One region of the Enterococcus spodopteracolus genome, then DNA from elsewhere that is predicted to be linked to it. Evidence: riboswitches for the same ligand, from Rfam matches in the RefSeq annotation. Region 1 holds a riboswitch; each other region holds the start of a gene.
The links. Region 1 has a riboswitch for magnesium ahead of mgtA (magnesium-translocating P-type ATPase). Riboswitches for the same ligand answer to the same signal wherever they lie in the genome.
Positions count from the first base shown of each region.

Region 1 (2,210 bases):
ATAATGGCAACATCTAAAAGATTTTTTAATCCAGTTTGGTAGTAACTATTCAAGTACGCATGGCGCAATACTCGGTCATTTTCTTTTCCTTCACAATCCATGTGATATTCTAAAATAATCTTATCTTGAGTCAATGTACCTGTTTTGTCTGTACAAAGGACATCGATCGCACCAAAATTTTGAATGGCGTTCAAATTTTTGATGACTGTTCCTTTTTTCGCCATAGCACTGGCACCTTTGACCAGATTTGTTGTAACGATCATCGGTAGCATTTCTGGCGTTAATCCAACAGCGACTGATAAGCCAAACAAGAATGCTTCTAACCAATCACCTTTTGTGAATCCATTGATAACGATCACAGTTGGTGCCATCAATGCCATAAATTTGATTAACAACATTGATGTTTTTTGGATGCCTAATTCAAAGCTTGTTTTTACAGGTTTTTGTGACAAGTTTTGTGCCACATGTCCAAACATCGTGTCATTTCCAACAGAGATGATGATACCTTCTGCACTACCACTAATCACATTACTTCCCATGAATGCAATATTTTCATAACTCGTTTCACTTTGTGTTCTTCCAGAGCACACAGTTGCATGCTTTTCAACAGGATAGCTTTCACCCGTTAATGCCGCTTGTGAGATAAATAAATCTTTGGCAGAGAGCAACCGCATGTCTGCTGGGATCATATCACCAGCTGACAAACGAACTTGATCGCCACAAACGATCTCTTCCATAGGAATTTCTTTGTATCCACCATCTCGTTTTACGGCAGCTGTTACTTTCACCAATGATTTCAACTTTTCAGCAGCTTGGTTCGAACGTACGGATTGGATCAAGGTCATCGTGCCACTGACTAACACCATGGCAAAAATAATGATTACACCAAACAAATCTTTATCTGCTGGAGCAGCTAATAGATACTCGGTGATAAAAGAAATAATTCCTAAAGCAATCAATACTAATGTAAAAGGGGTGATAAACGCCTTGATCACTTCCACAATAAACGGCGTTTTCTTTCCATATGAAATACTGTTATTTCCATAAGCTTCTCTTAAATTTTCAACTTGTTCTGAAGACAAGCCTTTTTGTGTTGTTTGAAATAAGTCAAATAACTGTTGCTTATTTTTACTAGCAAAACCAGCGTAGACTTGTTTTGTTTCTTTCTTTTTTTCCATCTCATGTTCCTCCTTTGATCTTACCAAACACACACTGATATCTGCTGTGCGCTTGATCGTTTATCTAATCAACGGAGACAGAGTGTTTCAAAGGCGCTGAGAACAGATAGATAATAGTCTCAACATACCAACGCTTTGTCTCCTTGTACACCGGACTTTCATCCATTTGTTCTCATCTCCTTTCGTTTACTTAAATTACTTTCTTGGCCGACTACTGGATACTTCAACTTCCCAACTTGATCACCCTCTAACACCTTTTTATTTGAAAAAACAGATCGGTGAGAAACAAAAAACCTTTCGCCAAAACTCAGCGAAAGGTCAAAAAAGTGCACAAAAAAAAGCATGGATGATCTACTCGTTGAGTTTTGGCACTATACAACGTAAAAAGCAAAAGAGCTTTTAGCTACCTTATGAAAAGCCTTATCTCGACAATTCCTGTTCTACCCATTGGCGTCTCTCGACATTTTTGGGCAGTAGCCTATGTTTGTATAGGAGCCTCACCTAACAAATCTTATTCAGTTTTTCCTCACCTAATGTAACAACTATTGGCTGGAATGTCAAACACATTTTCAAAAAAATTGAAACTATATGGGATTCGTTTGTCATGTTTTCTTTCTCTAGGTATAATGAACTTATCACAACAGATCGGAGTGAAGGATATGGAACGTACACTTGTTATTATCAAACCTGATGGGGTAAGACGTCATTTGATTGGCCGAATCATCCAGCGTTTTGAAGAAAAAGGATTCGCAATCGCTGAAATGAAATTCGCGACGATGACTGAAAAACTAGCAAAAGAACACTATCAACATCTATCTAATCGAAGCTTTTTCGATGACTTGATCGACTATATGACTTCTGGTCCAGTCGTCTATCTGGTATTAACAGGTGAAGATGTGATCGATCTCGTACGCAAAATGGTCGGTGCAACAAAAGCAGCGGATGCTGTTCCTGGGACGATCCGAGGCGATTTTGCCTTACCTGGTACAGAAAATATCATTCACGCTTCGGATTCACGAGATGCAGCCAATA
Region 1 covers NZ_JARJHD010000001.1:313,211-315,420, reverse strand. Annotated here, with positions in the region: gene mgtA (magnesium-translocating P-type ATPase) at 1-1,178, opposite strand, end outside; M-box (ykoK) riboswitch at 1,522-1,694, opposite strand; gene ndk (nucleoside-diphosphate kinase) at 1,838-2,210, shown strand, end outside.

Region 2 (2,210 bases), on a different contig from region 1:
ATACTTGCAATATTGATACTTGTCTGTAGCAATAACAGCATCCCTGTTCCCAAATAAATCAACCCGATTTGCTGATTTGGCTCATTCGCACTCAAGACAAATAAGCGCAAAATAATCGAAAATACCATTGCTAGAATTAGTAAGCCCACGATCAGCCCTAACTCTTCTAAAATAATCGAAAAAATAAAATCAGTCTCGGCTACTGGTAAATAGCCCTTTTTGGTAATACTATTTCCCAGCCCTAATCCAAAAAGCCCACCGTTGTACATTGCATAATAAGATTGGCTCATCTGAAATCCTTTTCCATAAGGATCTAAAAAAGGATTAAAAGCAATGCTCAAGCGATCATAAGTATGAGCAAAAATACTTGGTAATAGGTCATTTTGCCCTAGTAAATAAATGATGCCGCCAAGGAACAAAAAGAGACTGAACAGTCCTGCAAAAAACAATAAAATATAGCGAACTGGTAATTGAACAGTCGTGATCATGATTGCAGCTAAGATGATCAATAAGATCGCACCAGCTACTTTTGGTTGGAATAAAATCAGTAGAGAACATAAAGCGATGATAAAAAAGGGTTTTTTTAATTCATTCAATGATTGCTTGGGTTTTCTAAAATAATAAGCTAAATAAAAAATCATACCGACATTGACAATTTCAGCAGGTTGAAATTGAAAACCTGCAATTGAGATCCATCTTTGCGCGCCACTGATATTGACACCAATCCCAGGTACCTTTGTCAAGATCAGCCCCACGATACCGATTCCCATCATTATTTTTACGATTCGATGATTGAGTATAAATGCAGGTTTCACTCGGTAAATGAAAAAAATCATTGCCCAACTAAGTGCTACAAATACCATTTGTCGAACTAAAAGTTGATTTGTACTTTGATTGAATGACATCAAACGGAATGTACTCGCACTATAGATCATCAATAATCCTATTACACTGATCAACAGATATGGTACGAGCAAATACAAATCTATTTTTCTTATGTCTTTTACACCCATCCTATATTTCTCCTTTGTGTTACAGCGGAGATACGTCACTTACCCATCTTGAATAAAAAAAGCCAAACGAAAAAAACGATTGGCTTTTCAGTCTCATCGTGTGAGTTTTGACACTAAACAACGTAAAGATTTCTCTTAGCTATCTTATGAAGAGCCTTAATCCGACAATTCCTGTTTTACACATTGGCGTCTTTCGACGTTTCTGCGCAATAGCCTATGTTTGTTTAGGAGTCTCGCCTAACAAGTTATTCTATTTGAGGAAAAGTATACCTGTTAGATTATTTATTCACAAGAGAACCTCAAATAAGCTTAAAAAACTTTAGCTTTTTTTAATGTTATATAAATTATTTTTAAAATTTAATAATATACGTTCTATATTTTTTAGATCAGAGTATGTAAAAAAACGTAACAGAAAACCTTTAATCGACAAGGTCTGTTACGTTTTTTTACATATTATACAACCTCACAAAAAATGAAAATAGCATAAAAAGACGTGATGGCCTCTTATGAAAAAAATAAATTTTAGATTATAGATCCTTCATACTTAGCATAGGCATTTTTTTATGTGTTTCGAGAGAAATGTTATAATAGTGAAAATTATTTGTCATTTTCACTCAGCTACTATGACCATTTCGCAAATTATTCCTAGTTTTTGCTTGCCTGGATAGCTTCTAAGGCAGCTAGTGCGCTTTGTTGGTTGATCGTTCCTGATTCCCTAAGCTTTGCGGCAACTCCCTCGATTTCGTCCCCTTTGGCACCAACTGTGATTGCCAATGCTCTCGCTTGTAAGGACATATGTCCTTTTTGGATACCGTCACTAACAAGTGCACGCAGTGCCGCCAAGTTTTGTGCTAAACCAACAGCTGCAATCACTTGTGCCAATTCTTGTGCAGAATCAATTGCCAACATATCTAAAGAAGCTTTCGCTTTCGGTAAGACTCGGGAAGCGCCCCCTACTATCGCAACAGCTAAAGGAACCGTCAATTTCCCTACCAAATGATCTTCCTTGATTTGCCAGTCAGTCAACCCTTGGTAACTACCATTTCGAGCAGCATAAGCATGGATAGCCGCTGCGGCTGCACGTGTATCATTTCCTGTGGCTAAGATGATCGCTTCGATACCATTCATGATTCCTTTATTGTGGGTCGTTGCCCGATAAGGATCCAACTTTGCATATTCACTCGCTTGACGAATCTT
Region 2 covers NZ_JARJHD010000006.1:108,092-110,301, forward strand. Annotated here, with positions in the region: gene P3R27_RS09200 (FtsW/RodA/SpoVE family cell cycle protein) at 1-1,013, opposite strand, end outside; M-box (ykoK) riboswitch at 1,098-1,265, opposite strand; gene P3R27_RS09205 (hydroxymethylglutaryl-CoA reductase, degradative) at 1,659-2,210, opposite strand, start outside.
Region 2: linked by a shared signal. The riboswitch ahead of P3R27_RS09200 (FtsW/RodA/SpoVE family cell cycle protein) and the one ahead of mgtA (magnesium-translocating P-type ATPase) in region 1 are both predicted to bind magnesium.

Region 3 (2,210 bases), on a different contig from region 1:
AAAAAATCGTGTATCGCTTGCTGATTTTTAGTCAAGTCGATTTCCAAGACACTACCAGCTGGTGTATTATCATTGAAGTCCCAACTTTTATCAACGGGCACGGACAATGTATTGATTTTCTTCTCGTCATCTAGGAAATCTAACCCACAATCTAACAGGACACTTTCCGGTAGATTGGTTTGGATACTGCCTAAAAGTTTGCCGATCGCCTTGGGTAATTTGATGATCGATGTGACATCTTTCAATTGACTGGCCACCGCCTCAACGACTTGTTGTTGTCTACGGATCCGTCCAAAATCACCTTCTTCGTCTTCACGAAAACGAGCATATTGCAACAAGGTATTTCCGTCCATTGCTTGCTTTCCTTTTTTGATAGCTACCCCATCTAAATCCAAATCTTTTTCTGCATCGATCGTTACGCCATCTGGAAACAATTCATCGATATAATCAATAAAATCTTGAAAAGTAATACTTGCATAGTAAGGGGTCTCTAATTTGAAATTATCTTGTAAGGTTTGTTTTAATAAGTCGATACCTCCATATGAATAGGCGGCATTGATCTTATTCATTCCATAACCAGGAATAGAGACGTAAGAATCTCTCATGATAGAAATCAATTTGGCTTGTTTGGTCTTTTGATCATATTGGGCGACCATCAAAGAATCCGAACGACCATTTTCTTCTTTTGATCGTGCATCAGAACCAATCAATGCTACATTGATGATCGATGGGACATCTTGTGCATTGACTTTCTCAACTGTTGCAGATTGTTTCACTGAGGAGAACCCTTGGATAAATTCAAAAGAAAAAAAGCCAATGACCATTGCAAGTACTAACAAGATACTTAATATGATTTTCTGAAATGGTTTCATTCAGTTGCCTCTTCCTTTCAAACTCTTCTACTTGAAACGAGGACCTTTGTCTATTATGATGAATCAAGTAAAGAGTTTATTCTCTTACATGTCTTTGGGTCGATTGAGCTGCAACTCGTCGACCTTTTTTGTTTGTCTCTCTGTTTTATTTCGTTCGGTATTCTTTGGAGTGAGACGAATACCTTTATTGATAAAATCAAATAGCTTGTTCCAGCGCATCCCCTTTCTTGTCCAGACACAAGTTAGGCAAAGCGAGCAAAAAAGGAAAAGAAAGCATAAGAAAAGGTCAGAAACCTTTTCGAACAAGATTTCTGACCTAGCATCATCTCATCGTCCGAGTTTTAGCACTATACAACGTAAAGAACGTATTCTTAGCTATTGGAAAAAGCCTTAATCCGACAATTCCTGTTTGACCCATTGGCGTCTTTCGACGTTTCTGGGCAATAGCCTATGTTTGTATAGGAGCCTCACCTAACAAGGTTAGTACTTATTTGATTTTCACAAAATTTATCATATTCCTCTTCCCATTGATAATCAATAAAAAAAAGATTAAAATAACTAAATTAAACTTTATTTAATAAATGTAGAGCTAACGTTTGATTCTTAAATCATTTTTACACTAGAAAAAACTGCGTTATCAGCCGGATATTTATTCCGGACGTAACAAGCGAATGATCTCACCTAATTTACCGTAGTCGTTTCCTGCTAAGCGGCTGATTGGTTGTAACTGTTTCGGATCGATATAGCCTGTTTGTTCATCATAAACAGCTTCACTTATTTGATAAGTAGAAATTTGCAGTAAAAATAAATCAGCGGTTGTTTCTTGGCCTTTTTTGATCGGCACATGTTGGTATAGTGTCGTTTCAAAGGCAATACTTGCTTCATTGATCCTTGGGACGCTGATCGTATCGGATTCGGAAGTAGTGAAAGAGGTCAACGACAATTCACTTTCTTCGTTTGGTAAGCTAGCAGCTGTCTGATTCGCATCTACAAGTATTCTTTCGTCTAGAACATGGAGCACGGCCTCTTTTGTATCGATAAGATGTTTAGCTGTATCTTTCCACTCTCCATTTTTTCTTTGGATAGCTAAAGAAAGTATCGGCGGATTGGAACTGACGATATTGAAGTAACTAAATGGTGCTACATTGGTCACTCCTTTTGAAGATCTTGTCGCAACCACTGCCACCGGGCGAGGGATAACTGAACCAATCAATAGTTTATAATTTTCTCTTTCTGTTAACTCTGAAGGTACTCGTTTGAACATTTGCTTTCCTACTTTCTGGTTGAATGATCATTCCTGATGATAGTCATGGTATCGGACAACCTGAAGCATTGTCA
Region 3 covers NZ_JARJHD010000002.1:350,421-352,630, reverse strand. Annotated here, with positions in the region: gene P3R27_RS04585 (LCP family protein) at 1-872, opposite strand, end outside; M-box (ykoK) riboswitch at 1,192-1,358, opposite strand; gene P3R27_RS04580 (flavin reductase family protein) at 1,522-2,136, opposite strand.
Region 3: linked by a shared signal. The riboswitch ahead of P3R27_RS04585 (LCP family protein) and the one ahead of mgtA (magnesium-translocating P-type ATPase) in region 1 are both predicted to bind magnesium.

Region 4 (2,210 bases), on a different contig from region 1:
CAAGGGCGGCAGCTAAGGTCATTGCAAAGACTAGAGAGATCCCCACAGCTACACCTAACAATGGTATCCCTTGCCACACAGAAGCGACTATTCCAGATACGATCCCTACAACAATTCCTAAACTTAGCCCAATACCTGTTTCCTTCAAAAAGTGCTTGATAAATGTGTTGAGATCAATGTGTCCTAAAGATAATCCGCGAACAAAAACCGTCGATGATTGCGTCCCTACATTTCCACCCATATCCATGATCAACGGAATGAAAATAGCAACAGCAGCCACTGATTCTAACGTTTGTTCAAACTCATCGATTACTAGACCAGCTAACATCCCTGCAACCAATGTGATCGCTAAGAAAGGCAACCGGACTTTCCAGATTTGCCAAAGATTCCCGTTAATCAGTACTGTACTACGATCAGCTTCTACAGAGGCGACGTCTGCTAAACCAGCAGCATTGAACATATCCTCGGTCGTTTCTTGCTCTAAGACATCGATGGCGTCATCCACTGTAACAATACCTACTAATCGTGTTTCTTTATCCACGACGGGAATAGCGATCAAATCTAACTCTTGTAACAATCGTGCAGTTTCTTCCTGGTCTGTATCTGTGGTTACATAAGCGACGTGCTTGATCATGATTTCTTCAATCCGTTGATCACTCTCTGCAATGACTAGATCCTTTAATGATAGTACTCCTTCAATTTTTTTCGCCATATCTGTCACATACAAAATATAGATTGTTTCCATTTCTTTCGCTAATTTTCTGATTTTATGCAGTGCTTCTTCAACAGTCATTTCTTTTTTTATTGAAATAAATTCAGTCGTCATGATCCGTCCGGCCGTCTCATGTTCATAGCCCATCAATCGATTCGTCGTTGCTCGCTCTTCTTCAGAAAGCTCTGCCAATAGTTTTTTAGTCACACTTGCTGGTAGTTCGTAAAATAACCTTACCCGATCATCTGGGGCCATCTCATTCACAAATTCAATCACTCCATCATCCGTAAACGAACGAAGCAAATCTTGTTGGACAGACGGTTCAAATGTTTCAAAGATTTCGAGGGCTTTGTCTTTTGATAATAATCGAAAGACCAGTACTTGCTTATCTAAAGGTAGCCTAACAAATAGTTGGATCAATTCCACTTTTTCGATTGTTGCTAAATAGTTCTTCAATTCTTCAAGCTTTTTTTGCTCCAGATAATTAAGAATCTTCAATTGTGTTTCTAAGTTATTTGTATCATTTAATGTTCTCATCTCGTATTCTCCTTTGTTACATCGTTTTTTCGATATAAACTTGTTGGATAAATTCGTTTAGAAAAACAGGAAGTACATAAAAAAGACGGCTTCCAAAAGAAGCCGTCTCATAAGATCCCATCAAAATGGTATCAATGTTTACCTGAACGAACTTCTCGTCTGAGCTTTAGCACTAAAAGACGTAATTCTGGAAATATGATCCAGATAGCTACGTTAAGCACGCCTTAAGCCGACGTTGCCTGTTATACCCTGTGGCGTCTCTCGACGTTTAAGGGCAGTAGCCTGTGTTCTTTTAGGAGCCTCACCTAACAAGTTTTTATAATTAAACCCTACAGGTAAAATTGGTTTTTGTCAATAAAAGGATTAATATTTGATAAAAAATTGATAAAACAGAAATGATCACTTTACAATCTTTCTCCTGTCACTCCTTCTACAATCCCTTTAGCAATTTGATCCATGTTTCTACGAATATTTTCTACATCACGAGTATTGGTGATAAACCCTAGTTCCGCTAGTCGATAAGGGATACCACGAGAATGTAGTACATTCAAATTCAATAAATCACTTCTCAAGTTGATACCACCGGTATTTTGGACAGCGCCCCATAAACCTACATGTGTGCGGATCACATTAGCAATGGCATAATTTTGTGTCGTATACGAGTTGCCGTTACGATGCGCAATCACATGCCCACCAGTACTAATACCAATCGCTCCTGCATCTAAATGAAATTCTGTTACAGAAGAAAAACTACTACTAATTGTATACGCACCCTGCATTCTACGAGTATCTTGGAACATATCCGCATTTGTATCATAAAAGGTTATACGATTTGTTTTTAAGCGCCCTGCCCACTTTTGTAAATATGGCATAAGTTCATTTCTTGTAAAGTCTCGCTCGTTGATACCGTTATACGAAGCCCCTGGATCTCCTGCACCATGTCCCATTACAAATAGATGAT
Region 4 covers NZ_JARJHD010000004.1:84,078-86,287, forward strand. Annotated here, with positions in the region: gene mgtE (magnesium transporter) at 1-1,249, opposite strand, end outside; M-box (ykoK) riboswitch at 1,394-1,569, opposite strand; gene P3R27_RS07090 (N-acetylmuramoyl-L-alanine amidase) at 1,654-2,210, opposite strand, start outside.
Region 4: linked by a shared signal. The riboswitch ahead of mgtE (magnesium transporter) and the one ahead of mgtA (magnesium-translocating P-type ATPase) in region 1 are both predicted to bind magnesium.